3 regions of the Shinella zoogloeoides genome follow, and region 1 is predicted to be linked to each of the others. Evidence: riboswitches for the same ligand, from Rfam matches in the RefSeq annotation. Region 1 holds a riboswitch; each other region holds the start of a gene.

Region 1 (5,019 bases):
TGCAGCCGCTGCCGCTCGCCGCCGGAGAGAGTGTGCCAGAGCCGCCCGGCGAAATGCGCCATGTCGACCTCTTCGAGGGCGCGGTCGACGATGGCGTCGTCCGTCCGCGACCAGGGCGTCAGCGCGCCGAGATGCGGCGTGCGGCCGAGTTCGACCGCCTGCCTTGCCGTGATGCGCTCGGTGGTCTCGGCCTGCTGCTCCACGAAGGCGATGCGCCGGGCGATCGCCTGCCGGCCGTGAACGGACAAGGGCTCACCGTCGAGCGTCACCGCGCCGGCCTGCGGCTTGCGGATGCCGGCCAGCAGCGACATCAGGCTGGTCTTGCCGGAACCGTTCGGGCCGATGATGCCGAGGAATTCGCCGGGGCGCACGTCGAGCGACACATCCGACAGGATCGTCGTGCCGCCGGCCGACCAGTGGAGACCCGTTGCCAGAAGCGTCATCGCGCCGTTCTCCTCTGGCTGAGGATGAGTGCGAAGGCCGGTGCGCCGAACAGCGCCGTGATGACGCCGATCGGAAGCACCTGGCCCGGGATGATGACGCGCGACAGGACGTCCGCGGCGATCATGAAGATGGCGCCGATCAGGGCGGAAGCGGGCAGCAGGAGCCCATGCCGGACGCCGACCACCATGCGCGCGGCATGGGGAATGACGAGGCCGACGAAGCCGATCGAGCCGACGATGGAGACCATGGTCGCGGTCATCAGCGCGGAGATGGCGATCAGCACGACATAGACGCGGCGCACCGGGATGCCGAGCGAGGCGGCCGATTCCGCGCCGAAGGTGAAGGCATCGAGCGCGCGCGCATGCCAGAGGCAGACGATGAGGCCGGCGATTGCGACGGGAAGCGCCAGCCAGACATCCGGCCAGCGCACGCCGGAGAGATTGCCGAGCAGCCAGAACATGATGCCGCGCGCCTGTTCCGCGCTCGCCGCCTTGGTGACGATGAAGGAGGTGAGCGCGTTGAAGAGCTGCGAGCCCGCGATGCCGGCAAGGATGATCGCGCCCGTTCCCCGCCCCGCGCGGACGGCAAGCGCGCTGACGAGGCCGAAAGCGACCAGCGCGCCGACGAACGCCCCGGCAGGCAGCGTCAGCGCGCCGGCCCCGACGCCGAGGATCGCGACGCTGACCGCGCCCGTAGAGGCGCCTGCCGAGATGCCGAGGATATAGGGATCGGCGAGCGCATTGCGCAGGAGCGATTGCAGCACGACGCCGCACAGCGCGAGCGCGGAGCCGCAGCAGGCCGCCACCACCGCCCGGCTCAGCCGGTAGTTCCAGATGATGCCCTCGTCGATGGGCTCCAGCGGATAGCCGGCATGCCAGAGGCGGTTGGCCACCGTCTTTCCCACCACGTCGAGCGGTATCGCCGTCTCGCCCACTGCCGCTCCGATGCCGAGCGCGAAAAGCAGCAGCACGAGCGCCGCGGAAGCGGCGCCCGTGCGGAGCAGAAGGGGGTGATCGGCGGTCACTTTGCGAGGCCAGCCTTCTCGATCGCATCGGCAAGAAGCTCGATGCCCTCGATCGTGCGGATCGTCGGGTTCATCGCCTGCGCGTCCATGTCGAAGACATGGCCGTTCGTGACGGCCGGCATCAGGCTTGCGACCGGGTCGGTCTTCAGGAAGTCGAGCTTGGCTTCGAGGCTGTCGAGCGGATAGCGGCGGCGTTCCATCGAGCCGGCGACGATCATCGTCGGGGACGCCTTGGCGATGGTCTCCCAGCCGACGGTCGGCCATTCGTCGTCGGTCTTGATGATGTTCTCGATGCCGAGCGCCGACATGATGTAGCCCGGCGCGCCGTTCTTTCCGGCGACATAGGGATCGGCATCGGCGGCGCTGGAGAACCAGAAGACGGCCGAAAGCTTGCCGCCGGCAGCGGCAACCTTCGTCCGGGCCGCCTCCTCGCGCTTTTTCAGCGCCGCGACGACCTCTTCGCCCTTTTCCTTGACGTTGTAGATCGCGGCCAGCTCGCGGACCTCCTGATAGACGAGCTCCATGGTGAAGACCTGGTGGCGCACGCCATCGCTTGCCGCGCTGTTCTCCTTGCCGACGCAATCGGACGGCGAGGTATAGACGGGGATGCCGAGTTCCTCGAACTGCTCGGGCTTGGCGACGACGCCTTCCGGCCCGATCTGCCACTGGAACTGCACGGTGACGATATCGGGGTTCTTGGCGAGCACGCTTTCGAAGCTCGGCTCGTTGTCGGCGAGGCGGTCGATCTTGGCGTTGACCTCCTCATAGCCCTTGAGCACCGGCCCGACCCAGAGGGCCGTGCCCACGACCTTGTCGGCAAGGCCGAGCATATAGAGGATTTCGGTGGAGCTCTGGCCGATCGAAACGGTCTGCGTCGGCGCCTTCTGGAAGGTGACCGGGCGGCCGCAATTTTCGAATGTCAGCGGATACTGCGTCTCGGCGGCCTGGGCCGCGCCGGCTGCAAGAAGGGCGGCGGCGCCGGCAAGAGCGGAAAGGAAGGATGCGGCGCGAGTGGCCGCGGGGAACATGGTCATGGATTTCTCCCGGAAAGATGAAAGCGTGCGGGCTCAGGCGACAGGCCGCGAAGGGCCAGGCGCGTTCGGTCGGGAGAAAACGAAGGGAAGCCTGCCGTAGGCGGCAGCCGGAATCGTCATGGCGTCTCCTGTTCCGGGCATCCCCGCCCGTGACTGGGATTGTTGCTCTGACGGCAGGTCTCCTGGCTCACGGATATCTGCGACCTGTCTGCCTTCCCGCGGAAACCGCAGTGGCATGACGCCGAACGCGTCCAAGGACAGGCGGCAATCCGCCTACAGTTGCGGGGGCAGCCACGGAATGGGTCCCTGTTGGGTCGTCCGCACCGTGTTCCCTATTAATCCCCTGGGAGTCATCCTTCAGGGAACCGTCGGCCCATCCTTAGTCCGCGCCGCGCGGCAGCGTCAAGGCAGGGATGGCGATCAGGTCTCGAAATCGCCGAAGACGTCCTGCAGGCGCGTCAGCGTATCGACGCGCTCACTGACGGCGTCCCCCATGACGACGATGACATTGCTGAGCATCAGGTCCATGACGGCCGTCATGGTGGCGGCGCCGTCCCAGAGCGGGCCGTGCGAGCCGGGCACGATCAGGCAGATGTCGGAGACTTCGGGTCCCCAGGGGCAGAATTCGTCGGTCAGCAGCACGACCTTGACGCCGGCGCGCCGCGCCTCCAGCGCCAGCGGCCGGGCCTTTGCGGCGAAGCGGCGCACATCGTGCAGGAACAGCAGACGCCCGTCGACGGAGCCGTCGAGAAGCTCGGCATAGGTGCCGTTGAGGCCATCGACGAACTGCACGCGCGGGCGGGTGTAGGAAAGCTGGCTGGCGAAATACTGCGCGATGCCGCGCACGTTCTGGTATGCGGCGACATAGACTTCGCTTGCCCCGATCAGCGCGTCGATCGTCTGCTGCCATTCGGGCGCATTGGTGATGGCGTAGATTTGGCCGAGATTGTCGATCTGCTGCTGGATGAGGCCGGCGAGCAGCTTGCCTTCCTTGCGGTCCTGCTCCAGCCGATCGACCTGGCCCTTGACCTGCCAGGCGGGATTGGAACTGCCGTGGCGCAACTCGTTCTTCAATTCGTCGAGGCCGTCGAAGCCCATGCGGCGCAGATACCGGCCGATGGTCATCGGCGAGAGCTGGAGCCGCTGGGCGATGGAGCGCGCCGTCTCGAAGGGAAGCTCGGCGAGGTTGCGCTCGATGTAATGGGCGATCAGCTTGTCGGATTTCGACCGCCGGAGGTCGTCGGACTGAACGAGCTTCACAATGCGTTTCGACACGTCGCCCCTCTCTTCAAGCTCCCGCCCGTCCGGAGACGGGCGGGGATCAACCGCGCTCACACCGCGCTCACTGGGCCGTCTTGACCCGCGTCCACACGCGGTCCACCTGACGCAGCGCCGGACCCAGATCCTCGAATATCTGGAGACGCGCCATCGTCTCGGCCGGCGGGTTGATTTCCTTGCTATTCTTGATCTTTTCGACGGTCAATTCCCGCGCCGGCACATTGGCCGTGCCGTTGGTCTGCTGCGAGACGTTGAGGGCGACGATTTCCGGACGCGTATAGAACTGGAGGAACTTGATGGCGTTCTCCTTGTTCGGCGCGCTCTTCAGCACGCAGATGTCCTCCTGGTACATGGTCGCGCCCTCCTCGGGGATCACGTAGCCGAGGTCCTTCTCGTTGCCGAAGACGTCGATCATGGCGCCGACGAAGGCGTGGCCGGCGGCTACGTCGCCCGCCTGCACCATAGGCCGTTCGTCATAGGTGAAGGCCGCGATGTCGGGTTTCATGGCGATGATCGTATCGGCGGCCTGCTGGAGTTCGGCCGGATCGGTCGAGTTGATCTTGTGGCCGTTGAGGATGAGGCCGACGGCCAGCACTTCGCGCATGTCGTCGAGCAGGGTGAACTTCAGCCCCTTGGCCTTGACCGTCTCGATCAGGTCCTTCCAGCCGGTGATGTCCTTGCCGAGGATCTTGCGGTTATACATGATGCCCACAGAACCCCACGCATAGGGCAGGCAATATTCGCCGTTCGGGTCGCTCTTTGCGCGCAGGAAGGCCGGATCGATGTTCTTGAAGCCCTCATAGGTATTGATGTCGGTCTTTTCGAGGAGGTCGAGCTTGGCCATGATGTCCTGCATGTGCACGGACGGGAAGACCACGTCATAGCCCGTCGCGCCGCCCTGGATCTTCGCCAGCATCTCCTCGTTGGAGGAATAGGTCGAGAGGTTGACCTTGATCTTGGTCTCCTCCTCGAATTTCTTCAGCACTTCCGGATTGATGTATTCACCCCAGTTGTAGACGTTGAGCTCGCTGGCGCCGGCGACACCGGCGGCCGCCAGGAGGGCGGCGAGGGAAAGGGCGGTGCGGCGCGTCAAGGCGCGAAGGCCGGATGCGCCGGCACGATCTGATTTCGTCATTGAATACTCTCCTCTGGTGGTTCGGCCGTTCTGGCCCCGGCGCTTTCCTTTGCGCCGCCTGTTCCCGTCCCGGCTTCTTTCGGCCGTTGACTTGGATGGGTAAA
Region 2 (5,019 bases), on a different replicon from region 1:
CAAGGAGTGACGAAAATGCGCCCGGTCATCGGGCGCCGACGCCGCGCGCGATCAAAAGGGTGAAATATATGGGTTCTGGTCCTCTCGCACGTTTCGTTCTGGCAAGCCTCGTCGGGCTGTCGCTCGTCGCCGGCCTTCCGGCCGCGGCCTTCGCCCAGACGGCCAAGGAAGCCACCAGTGCCGGAAAACGCTGGGAAGAGGAGTTCGCACTCTGGCAGAAGGTCTCCTCGGGCAGCGACCTTGCGCAATATGAAGGCTACCTGAAGGCCTATCCGAACGGCACCTTCGCCTCCATGGCGCGCCTGCGCATCGCCGAACTCCAGGCCGCGGCGAAGACCAGGCCAGCCTCCACCGACGACACGGCCGCCAAGGCCGAGGCGGCGGCCGCCGCCGAAAAGGCCAAGGCCAAGGCCGAGGAGGAGGCGAGGAAGGCGGAAGACGCAAGGAAGGCTGCCGAGGCGGAAAAAACCAGGAGCGAGGAAGCGGCCCGCAAGGCCGCGGAAGCCCGGAAGGCGGAAGAGGCACAGAAGGCTGCCGAAGCAGAGAAGGCGAAGGCCGAGGCGGAAGCGGCGCGCGTGAAGGCGGAAGCGGAGGCAAAGAAGGCGGAGGAAGCCGCTGCCGCCCGCAAGCTCGCCGAGGAAAAGGCGGCTGCCCAAGAAAAGGCGAAGGCCGAGGCCGCAGCAGCGGAAAAGGCGCGTGCCGAAGAGGCCGCCCGGCTCAAGGCCGAAACGGAGAAGAAAGAGGCTGAGGCCCGCAAGCTTGCCGAGGAGCAGGCCTCCGAGGCCGAGCGCCTGAAGGCCGAAGCCCAGGCGGCTGCCGACAAGGCGAAGACGGAAGAGGCCGCGCGCCTGAAAGCCGAGGCGGACCGCAAGAAGGCGGAAGAAGCCGCCGCCGCTGAAAAGGCCCGCGCCGAGCAGGAAGCCACCGCGCGCCGCGAAGCCGAGGCCAAGCGCGCAGAAACGGAAAAGGCGGCCGCTGCCGAAAAGGCGCGGATCGAACAGGAGGCCGCCGCCGCGCGCAAGCTTGCCGAGGAGAAGGCGGCCGAAGTGGAGCGGCTGAAGGCCGAAGCGGCGAAGGCCGCCGCGGATGCCGAGGCCAAGGCCGCGGAAGCCGCCCGCCTTGCCAAGGAAGCGGAAAAGCGCGCGGCAGAAGCCGCGGCGGCGAAGAAGGCGGCCGAAGGCGGGCAGGCTGCGACCCGCGAGGCCGAGAAGGACGAGAGCGGCCTTGCCGCCGGGAAGGCGGATGCGGCCAAGCGCGAGGAAGAGGCCTTCCAGAAGGCCGTGCTCGAAGGGTCGGAAAAGGCTTTCCGCGCCTATATCTTCGAATATCCTGACGGCCGCTTCGTTGCGGATGCCCGCGAACGTCTTGCCGCATTGGCGAACACCGCCCGCCAGGAGGTCCAGCCGAAGCAGGAGACCGTGGAGACCGAGCGCAATGTCGTCGAAGAGCCCGTCGTCGATCCGCGCGAAGCCTATCTGGGCCGTTCGACCCGCGCCCAGGCACAGCGCTGGCTGAGCGTGCTCGGCTACAACACCTACGGCGCCGACGGCGTCTTCGGCCCGCGCACCCGCGCGGCGATTTCTGCCTGGCAGGGGGCTTCCGGCTACCGCGCCGACGGCTACCTGTCGCGCCAGCAGTTCCGCTCGCTGCGGCAGGCCGCGCGATATGCCGAAGCCCGGCAACCGCGCCAGCGCCGCTACCAGCAGCGGGACTACGACGTGCTGGAGGGGCCGGTCGACGGTTATTACGACGAGCCGTATTACGGCGACGACGGCTATTACAACGACCGCGGCGGCGTGGTGATCATTCCCGGCTATTGAAATTGCGACGGCCGGACGGCGGTTTCAGCACAGGTGATGCCGCTGCCGGTCAATTGACTTGTCAGGGCCGGAAGCATAATCATCGGGATATTGGATGGTTCCCGGATCCGGAAACGGATCGGGGAGTAAATGGGAATGTGACGCGGCGGACCCAACCAGGGCGCTGCAATCACGGCCGACCCCGCGACTGTAGAGTGGCGAGGGACGCCTATCCGGCGGAAGGACATGCGTGCAAGCGAGGCAATGGTGCCCGCGACCGCGCCTCGAAGACCGGCCGGAAAAGCCACTGGGTGGCATCGCGATAAGCCAAGGCTGGACGCCTCTTTTTCTACGAATCGTCCGTCTTTCGCGATGCTAGGGCCCGGGAAGGCGAGGGTGACCCGCAGGCGTTGAACAACGCCGGACGCCGCGAGCCAGGAGACCTGCCAGACAATGAGGGCATATCGCCCGACCTGGGGAGGGGCTTCCCCAACGCCTGCACGGAGGTTGTCATGGCTGTTTCTACCACGTCTTCTGTTACCCTTTCCGCAAACGACCGCCTCGTTGCCGGCGTTTTCGCGCTGCTGCTCGGCGCCTTCCTCGTGTTCGGCGCCGGCCTTGCGAATTCGGCCGTGCTGCACGATACGGCGCACGATACCCGTCACTCCTACGGCTTTCCCTGCCACTAAGGAGCTTTGACATGATCGTTCGTTATCTCCTGGCCGCCCTGGTGGCCGGGCTGTTCTCCGGCGTCCTCATGACGGCCGCCCAGGAGGCGCGAGTCGTGCCGCTCATCCTGCACGCCGAAGAGTTCGAGGGCGAGGAAGCCGCGCCGGCCGCCGACGGCACCACGCCGACGACCGAGGGCGCCGCCCAGACACAGGAGCATTCCTCGCTCGGCGCGGCCATTCTCGATGTCGCCTCCTACCTGTCGCCCGTTTCCGTCGCCTATGCCCATGAGGGCGAGGAGCACGAGGAGGGCGGCATCATGTTCGGCATGAGCCGGTTCTCCGGCACGCTGCTGGCAAACCTCGTGACGGGTACCGGCTTTGCGCTGCTGCTCGCAGGCTTCAGCCTCGTCTCCGGCCATCCGATCACGGTCGCGAACGGTGCGCTCTGGGGCGCTGCCGGCTGGCTTGCCGTGCACATGCTGCCGGCCATCGGCCTGCCGCCGGAACTTCCGGGTTTCCCGGCAGCCGATCTCGGCGACCGCCAGGTCTGGTGGATCGCGACCGTCATTCTCTCGGCGGCGGGTCTCTACCTGCTGTTCCTCAAGCAGAACATCGTCGCCAAGATCGCCGGCCTCGTGCTGATTGCGGCGCCGCAGGTCTACGGCGCGCCGCAGCCGGGCGACATTTCCAGCAACGTTCCGGCCGTTCTCGGTGCGGAATTCGCCGTCGCCGCGCTAGCAACGACGCTGTTCTTCTGGATCGTGCTCGGCCTTTCGCTGGGTTTTGCCAACGAGAAGATCGCCAAGGCGGCCTGATATGACAGTGACATCGCCCGGAGCCGTCCTGGTTCTGGGCGGTGCGCGTTCCGGAAAATCCGCTTTTGCCGAGAGGCTGGTCGCCGAGACCGGCCTCTCGCGTCATTATATCGCCACCGGCCGCGCGTGGGATGACGAGATGCGCGCGCGCATCGCAAAGCATCGGGAAGACCGCGGAAAAGGCTGGGAAACGCACGAGGAGCCGCTTGCGCTCGCCGCGCGCATTGCCGATGTGACGCGCAAGGACCGTGCGGTCCTCATCGATTGCCTGACGCTCTGGCTCACCAACCTGATGCTGGAGGAGCGGGACATCGCTGCCGAATTCGCCGGTCTCCTCGAGGCCATAAGAACCGCGCCCGGCCGGCTGGTCTTCGTGTCGAACGAGGTCGGCCTCGGCATCGTGCCGGAAAACCGCATGGCACGCGAATTCCGCGACCATGCCGGGCGGCTCCACCAGCAGGTGGCCGCCCTCGTGCCAGAAGTCTATTTCGTCGCGGCCGGACTGCCGCTGAAAATGAAGGGTTGAGCCAATGCTGCAACAGAAGATCCCCGCCACCGTCATCACCGGCTTCCTCGGCGCGGGCAAGACGACGATGATCCGCAACCTCCTGCAGAATGCCGGTGGAAAGCGCATCGCGCTCATCATCAACGAGTTCGGCGATCTCGGCGTCGACGGCGACGTGCTGAAGGGCTGCGGCGCGGAAGCCTGCACTGAGGACGATATCATCGAGCTCACCAACGGCTGCATCTGCTGCACCGTCGCCGACGACTTCATCCCGACCATGGCGAAGCTGCTGGAACGCGAGAACCGTCCGGACCATATCGTCATCGAGACCTCCGGCCTTGCCCTGCCGCAGCCGCTCGTCGCCGCCTTCAACTGGCCGGAGATCAAGACCCAGGTGACGGTCGACGGTGTCATCACTGTGGTCGACAGTGCCGCCGTCGCCGCCGGCCGCTTTGCCGACGACCACGACAAGGTCGATGCGCTGCGCGTCGAAGACGAGAACCTCGATCACGAAAGCCCGCTGGAAGAGCTTTTCGAGGACCAGCTCACCGCCGCCGACCTCATCGTGCTCAACAAGACGGATCTCATCGACGCGGCCGGCCTTCAGGCCGTGCGTGCCGAAGTCGCCTCCCGCACCGCCCGCAAGCCGTCGATGATCGAGGCGCGGAACGGTGAAGTCGCCGCCGCCGTTCTGCTCGGTCTTGGCGTCGGCTCGGAAGACGATATCGCCAACCGCAAGTCGCACCACGAACTGGAGCACGAGAACGGCGAGGAACACGACCACGACGAATTCGACAGCTTCGTCGTCGAGCTCGGCGCCATCGCCGATCCGGCCGCCTTCATCGAGCGACTCAAGGGCGTGATCGCCGAGCATGACGTGCTGCGCCTCAAGGGCTTTGCCGACGTGCCCGGCAAGCCGCTGCGCCTGCTCATCCAGGCCGTCGGCAGCCGCATCGACAACTATTTCGAGCGCGCCTGGGCGCCGGGCGAAGCGCGCGGCACCCGCCTCGTCGTCATCGGCCTGCACGACATGGACGAAGCCGCCGTCCGCGCCGCCATCGCCGCGGCGGTGTGATTTCGGCATGAATGTATCGTGGCACCCCCCTCTGGCCTGCCGGCCATCTCCCCCTCAAGGGGGGAGATCGGCAAGAGGCAAAAGCTTCATTCAAAAGGTAGCGTCAAGGCGGGGCGAAACGATGCTCCATCCAATCTCCCCCCTTGAGGGGGAG
Region 3 (5,019 bases), on a different replicon from region 1:
GCGTTCTGCCGCGCCTCTTCCGTGTCCTCTTCGACGAATTCGGTGATGCCGTTGACCAGCGCATGCTCCAGCCGCTTTTCCACCGGCCAGTCGCGCCAGGCAAGATCGCGTTCCTTGGCCTCCTTGCCGCCCGAACCTTTGAAGCGCTCGGCGATATCGAGCATGCGCTCGGTGGCGGTGCCGCCGGCCTTCGGCACGCGGTTCAGCACCACGTCCTCGCAGGCCTCGCGCAGGTCGGCCTCGATCGTGTCGTAGACGGCGAGCTGGCCGGCATTGACGATGCCCATGTCCATGCCCGCCTGGATGGCGTGGTAGAGGAAGACGGCGTGCATCGCCTCGCGCACCGGCTCGTTGCCGCGGAAGGAGAAGGAAAGGTTGGAGACGCCGCCCGAGATATGGGCATGCGGCAGGCTCGCGGTGATCTCGGCCGTCGCCTCGATGAAGTCGACGCCGTAATTGTCGTGCTCCTCGATGCCGGTGGCGACGGCGAAGATGTTCGGGTCGAAGACGATATCTTCAGGCGCAAGGCCGGCGACCTCGGTGAGCAGCTTGTAGGCGCGGGTGCAGATCTCCACCTTGCGCGCCTTCGTATCGGCCTGGCCGGTCTCGTCGAAGGCCATGACGACGACGGCCGCGCCATAGGCGCGCACGAGTTTCGCATGGTGCAGGAAGGCTTCCTCCCCCTCCTTCAGCGAGATCGAGTTGACCAGCGGCTTGCCCTGCACGCATTTGAGACCCGCCTCGATCACCTCCCATTTCGAGGAGTCGATCATCACGGGCACGCGGGCGATATCCGGCTCGGCGGCGATGAGGTTGAGGTATTCCACCATCGCCCTGCTGGAATCGATCAGCCCCTCGTCCATGTTGATGTCGATGACCTGCGCACCGTTCGCCACCTGGTCGCGCGCGACGTCGAGGGCGGCCGCATAGTCGCCCGCCGTGATCAGCTTGCGGAATTTCGCCGAGCCGGTGACATTGGTGCGCTCGCCGACATTCACGAAGGGAATGGCCTCGGTCAGCGTGAAGGGTTCGAGGCCGGACAGCCGCATATGGCGCGGGATGTCGGGGATTTCGCGCGGCTTATGGCGTGAAGCCGCCTCGGCGATGGCGCGGATATGGTCCGGCGTCGAGCCGCAGCAGCCGCCGACCACGTTGACCAGTCCGTCGCGCATGAAGCCTTCGATCTGGGCGGCCATCTCGTCCGGCGTCTCGTCGTACTGGCCGAAGGCGTTCGGCAGGCCGGCATTGGGATAGGCGCAGACGAAGGTCTGGGCGACAGCGGAGATCTCGGCGAGATGCGCGCGCATGGCGTTGGCGCCGAGCGCGCAATTGAGGCCGATGGAGAACGGATCGGCATGGCGAACCGAGTTCCAGAAGGCCTCCGGCGTCTGGCCGGAAAGGGTGCGGCCGGAAAGGTCGGTGATGGTGCCCGAGATCATGACGGGCAGGTCGATGCCCTTTTCCTCGAAGACCTCGCGCGTGGCGAAGATCGCCGCCTTGGCGTTCAGCGTGTCGAAGATCGTCTCGATGAGGATGATGTCCGCTCCGCCGTCGATGAGGCCGCGCACCTGTTCGGCATAGGCGATGCGAAGATCGTCGAAGGTGACGGCGCGGTAGCCGGGATTGTTGACGTCGGGCGAGATCGAGGCCGTACGGTTCGTCGGGCCGAGCGCGCCGGCGACGAAGCGGCGGCGGCCGTCCTTCTCCTGCGCGCGCAGGCCGGCGCGGCGGGCAAGGCGCGCGCCGTCGCGGTTCAGCTCATAGACCATGTCCTCCATGCCGTAGTCGGCCTGGGCGATGGTGGTGGAGGAGAAGGTGTTGGTTTCGAGGATATCGGCGCCCGCCAGCGCATAGCGGTAGTGGATGTCCTCGATCGCGCCCGGCTGGGTCAGCGTCAGGAGGTCGTTGTTGCCCTGCTGGTGGCAGGCGCAGTCGCCGAAGCGTGTCCCCCGGAAATCGTCCTCGACCAGTTTCAGCGTCTGGATTTCCGTGCCCATGGCGCCGTCGAGCACCAGGATGCGCTCCCTCGCCGCGGCCTGGAGCGCCGCGAGGATCTCGCGCCCGTCGCGCGGCGGCAGTTCGGGGCCGAACAGGGTGTCCAGGTGGGAGTTGGCCATGGCAATGCGCCTCCGGTGTGCAAACTAACACGACCGAAGTCACATAAAGATATCTTTATGTCAACATGCGTTTATGCGATTGCGCCTAATGAATCGGCCCGTCCGCACCCGCAAGCGAGGCGAACAGCGTCCTGAGGCGCGCGATGTCGGGATCGGCGCCCTCGTATTGCGACAGCTTCTTCATCTCCTTCAAAGCCTCGACCGCAAGGTCGGCGCCGCGCGGCTGCCAGAGCAGCCAGGAGATGAAGACGGATTCCGGCTTGCCGGTGCCGGAAGACTGGTTCTCTGTGAATGCAAACATGTCTTCCCCAATCGAAAATTGGGGGATGCCGGACGCACGCTGCTGGAATTTCGCCGAAAGGCGAAAGCAGACGCACACCATTGGGACACCCCGCCCATGGACGTTACGAACTGTCAGGGCAGGTCTCCTGGCTTGCGGGTCATAGCGTCCGTCTCGCCTTCCCGGTGTCTCACCAGTGGCATCGAGCGACAGAAACTCGCCGTTCACAGTTGCGGGGGCAGCGCCGGTCTTGCTGCTCCGTCAGGAGCAATCGCACCGGCTTCCCTCTTAGCCTCCGAGCCGCACACGACTCGGAAGACCCTGACGGTCGCCAAACTGGCGCGGCGGGGCCGCCAAGTCAATGGCGCGGACAGCCATTTACAGGGGAGCAAAAAAAACGGGAACTTTTCTTCGACCCGTGCATTTCCACTTAGCCGGCACCATGCGCCGGCTCGCCCTGGGGGAGGGACGGGCGATTCACCAAAACCGCAGATGAGGGTCCATGCTGCGCCATCACGCCCTGTTGACAGGTTGCAAGTCTCTGTCCTTACGGCTAAAAAATGCCGTTTTCATGCACCACGCGGCCAGGATGCCCATCAGCGTGTCGCTTGAGCCATATCGAACCGTGAAACGCCTTGGCGGCGTGGCCCGGTGTCATGGCTGAACGCGGCACCGAGATGAAGCCTGCCCGCAAAAAACCTTCCGACGCAAAGGCCGTCGCCGGTTGGTTCAACATGGCCGGATCCAGAATCAGAAATATGCCCCTTCATAATACGCCGCATACTCCGCGCGACGCCGATGCCAAGCAGATCGACTATAACGATTCGATCCGCGCCACCTATCTGACGCTGGAGGAGCTGGCCGCGTGCGGTGAAGCGCTCGCCCGCGAGAAGACGGCATCCCTGCCGGGCTACCGGCCGTTCGAGTTCCGGCCACGGCACAAGGAAAACGAGAAGGAGATCTTCCGCGTCTACCAGGCAACCGCCAAGGACGTGGAGGCAGGCGCCCAGATCACGCCGGCGGCCGAATGGCTGCTCGACAACTACTACGTCATCGAAGAGGCGATCCAGGAGGTCCGGCGCGACTTCCCCCGCCGGTTCTTCAACCAGCTCTCGACCCTGGAGATCGAGGGGCAGCCGATCCCCCGCACGCTGGCGCTCGCCTGGATCTATGTCGCCCATACCCACAGCGGCGTCACCGAGGAAAGCCTGACGGCCTTCGTGCAGGGCTTCCAGAAGCTCGACGCGCTGAAGATCGGCGAGCTCTGGGCGCTGCCTTCCTTCATCCGCTTCGTGCTGCTCGAAAACCTCCGCCGCATTTCCAGCCGCGTCGAGCGTTCGCGCAAGATGCGCTTCAAGGCCAATGAGGTGGCCGACGAACTGGTCCGCCTCAACGATCCGGAAAAGTGCATCGCGCATCTGCGCTCGATGGAAAGCTTCACCGAGGACAACACCTTCGTGATCCAGCTTCTCTATCGCCTGCGCGACGGCCTCCAGGCCTCCGGCGCGGTGATCCAGTGGCTGGAACGCAAGATCGAAAGCCGCGGCACCGATCTCGAAGAACTGATCGTCGCCGAGAACAACCGGCTTTCCTCCGGCAATGTGACGATGAGCGCGCTCATCAAGAGCCTGCGCACCATCGACGATACGGAATGGCCGGTCTGGTTCGAAAGCGTCAGCCGCCTCGACGAGGCGCTGCGCCAGGGATCGGACTACAGCGACCTCGATTTCGGCTCGCGCAACAAATACCGCAATTCCATCGAACGCTTCGCCCGGCGCTCCGGCAAGACCGAGCTGGAAGTCACCGAAACGGCGCTCGCCATGACCGCGGAAGATGCCGCCGCGCATGTCGAAGACCTCGACTACGAGGCCAATGTGGCCGCCTTCCTGGTCGGCAAGAAGCGCAAGCTGCTGGAAAAGCGCATCGGCTACCGCCCGACGATCGTCCAGCGCGTCGTGCGCCTCACCCGCAAGCTCGACTGGCTGGCGATCGCCGGCCCGAACATCATCCTGACGCTGCTGGCGATGATCGCGGTCTACTATTTCCTCGACCAGCTCGATATTCCTGATGGCGCATGGCTGATCATGCTCATCCTCTTCGCGCTGCCCGCTTCGGAAGGCGCGACCGGGCTCTTCAACACGCTCGTCACCTTCTTCGTGACGCCCACGCGTCTCGTCGGCTACGAGTTCAAGGACGGCATTCCGCACGATGCGCGCACGCTCGTGGTCGTGCCCTGTCTCATCTCCAAGCGCGACCATGTCGACGAACTGGTGCGCAATCTCGAGGTCCACTACCTCGCCAATCCGCGCGGCGAGATCTATTTCGCGCTCGTCAGCGACTGGGCCGACAGCCAGGCGGAGGAATCGCCGGCCGATCTCGACGTGCTCGACTATGCCAAGCGCGAGATCGCGACGCTGTCCAACCGCTACGGCTATGACGGCCGCACGCGCTTCTACCTCCTGCACCGCCGGCGCCTCTACAATCCGTCGGAAGGCGCGTGGATGGGCTGGGAGCGCAAGCGCGGCAAGCTGCACGAACTGAACCTGCTCTTGCGCGGCGACGGCGACACGACTTTCCTGCCGGGCGCCAACATCGTGCCGGCGGACGTCAAATACGTCATGA

The links. A riboswitch is a leader RNA that binds a small molecule or an ion and turns the genes downstream of it on or off. The one in region 1 is predicted to bind cobalamin.
Region 2: it holds a riboswitch for cobalamin, as region 1 does, so the genes downstream of both, Q9316_RS10760 (CbtB domain-containing protein) here and Q9316_RS21170 (ABC transporter substrate-binding protein) in region 1, are expected to answer to the same signal.
Region 3: it holds a riboswitch for cobalamin, as region 1 does, so the genes downstream of both, Q9316_RS18040 (hypothetical protein) here and Q9316_RS21170 (ABC transporter substrate-binding protein) in region 1, are expected to answer to the same signal.

The regions. Positions count from the first base shown of each region.
Region 1 covers NZ_CP132312.1:146,941-151,959, forward strand. Annotated here, with positions in the region: gene Q9316_RS21160 (ABC transporter ATP-binding protein) at 1-443, opposite strand, end outside; gene Q9316_RS21165 (FecCD family ABC transporter permease) at 440-1,468, opposite strand; gene Q9316_RS21170 (ABC transporter substrate-binding protein) at 1,465-2,502, opposite strand; cobalamin riboswitch at 2,658-2,887, opposite strand; gene Q9316_RS21175 (MurR/RpiR family transcriptional regulator) at 2,923-3,777, opposite strand; gene Q9316_RS21180 (polyamine ABC transporter substrate-binding protein) at 3,845-4,915, opposite strand.
Region 2 covers NZ_CP132311.1:1,948,619-1,953,637, reverse strand. Annotated here, with positions in the region: gene Q9316_RS10765 (peptidoglycan-binding domain-containing protein) at 69-1,820, shown strand; cobalamin riboswitch at 1,899-2,264, shown strand; gene Q9316_RS10760 (CbtB domain-containing protein) at 2,312-2,488, shown strand; gene Q9316_RS10755 (CbtA family protein) at 2,500-3,285, shown strand; gene cobU (bifunctional adenosylcobinamide kinase/adenosylcobinamide-phosphate guanylyltransferase) at 3,287-3,811, shown strand; gene cobW (cobalamin biosynthesis protein CobW) at 3,816-4,865, shown strand.
Region 3 covers NZ_CP132311.1:3,457,875-3,462,893, forward strand. Annotated here, with positions in the region: gene metH (methionine synthase) at 1-2,117, opposite strand, end outside; gene Q9316_RS18040 (hypothetical protein) at 2,203-2,418, opposite strand; cobalamin riboswitch at 2,519-2,736, opposite strand; gene Q9316_RS18045 (hypothetical protein) at 2,951-3,133, opposite strand; gene Q9316_RS18050 (GH36-type glycosyl hydrolase domain-containing protein) at 3,156-5,019, shown strand, end outside.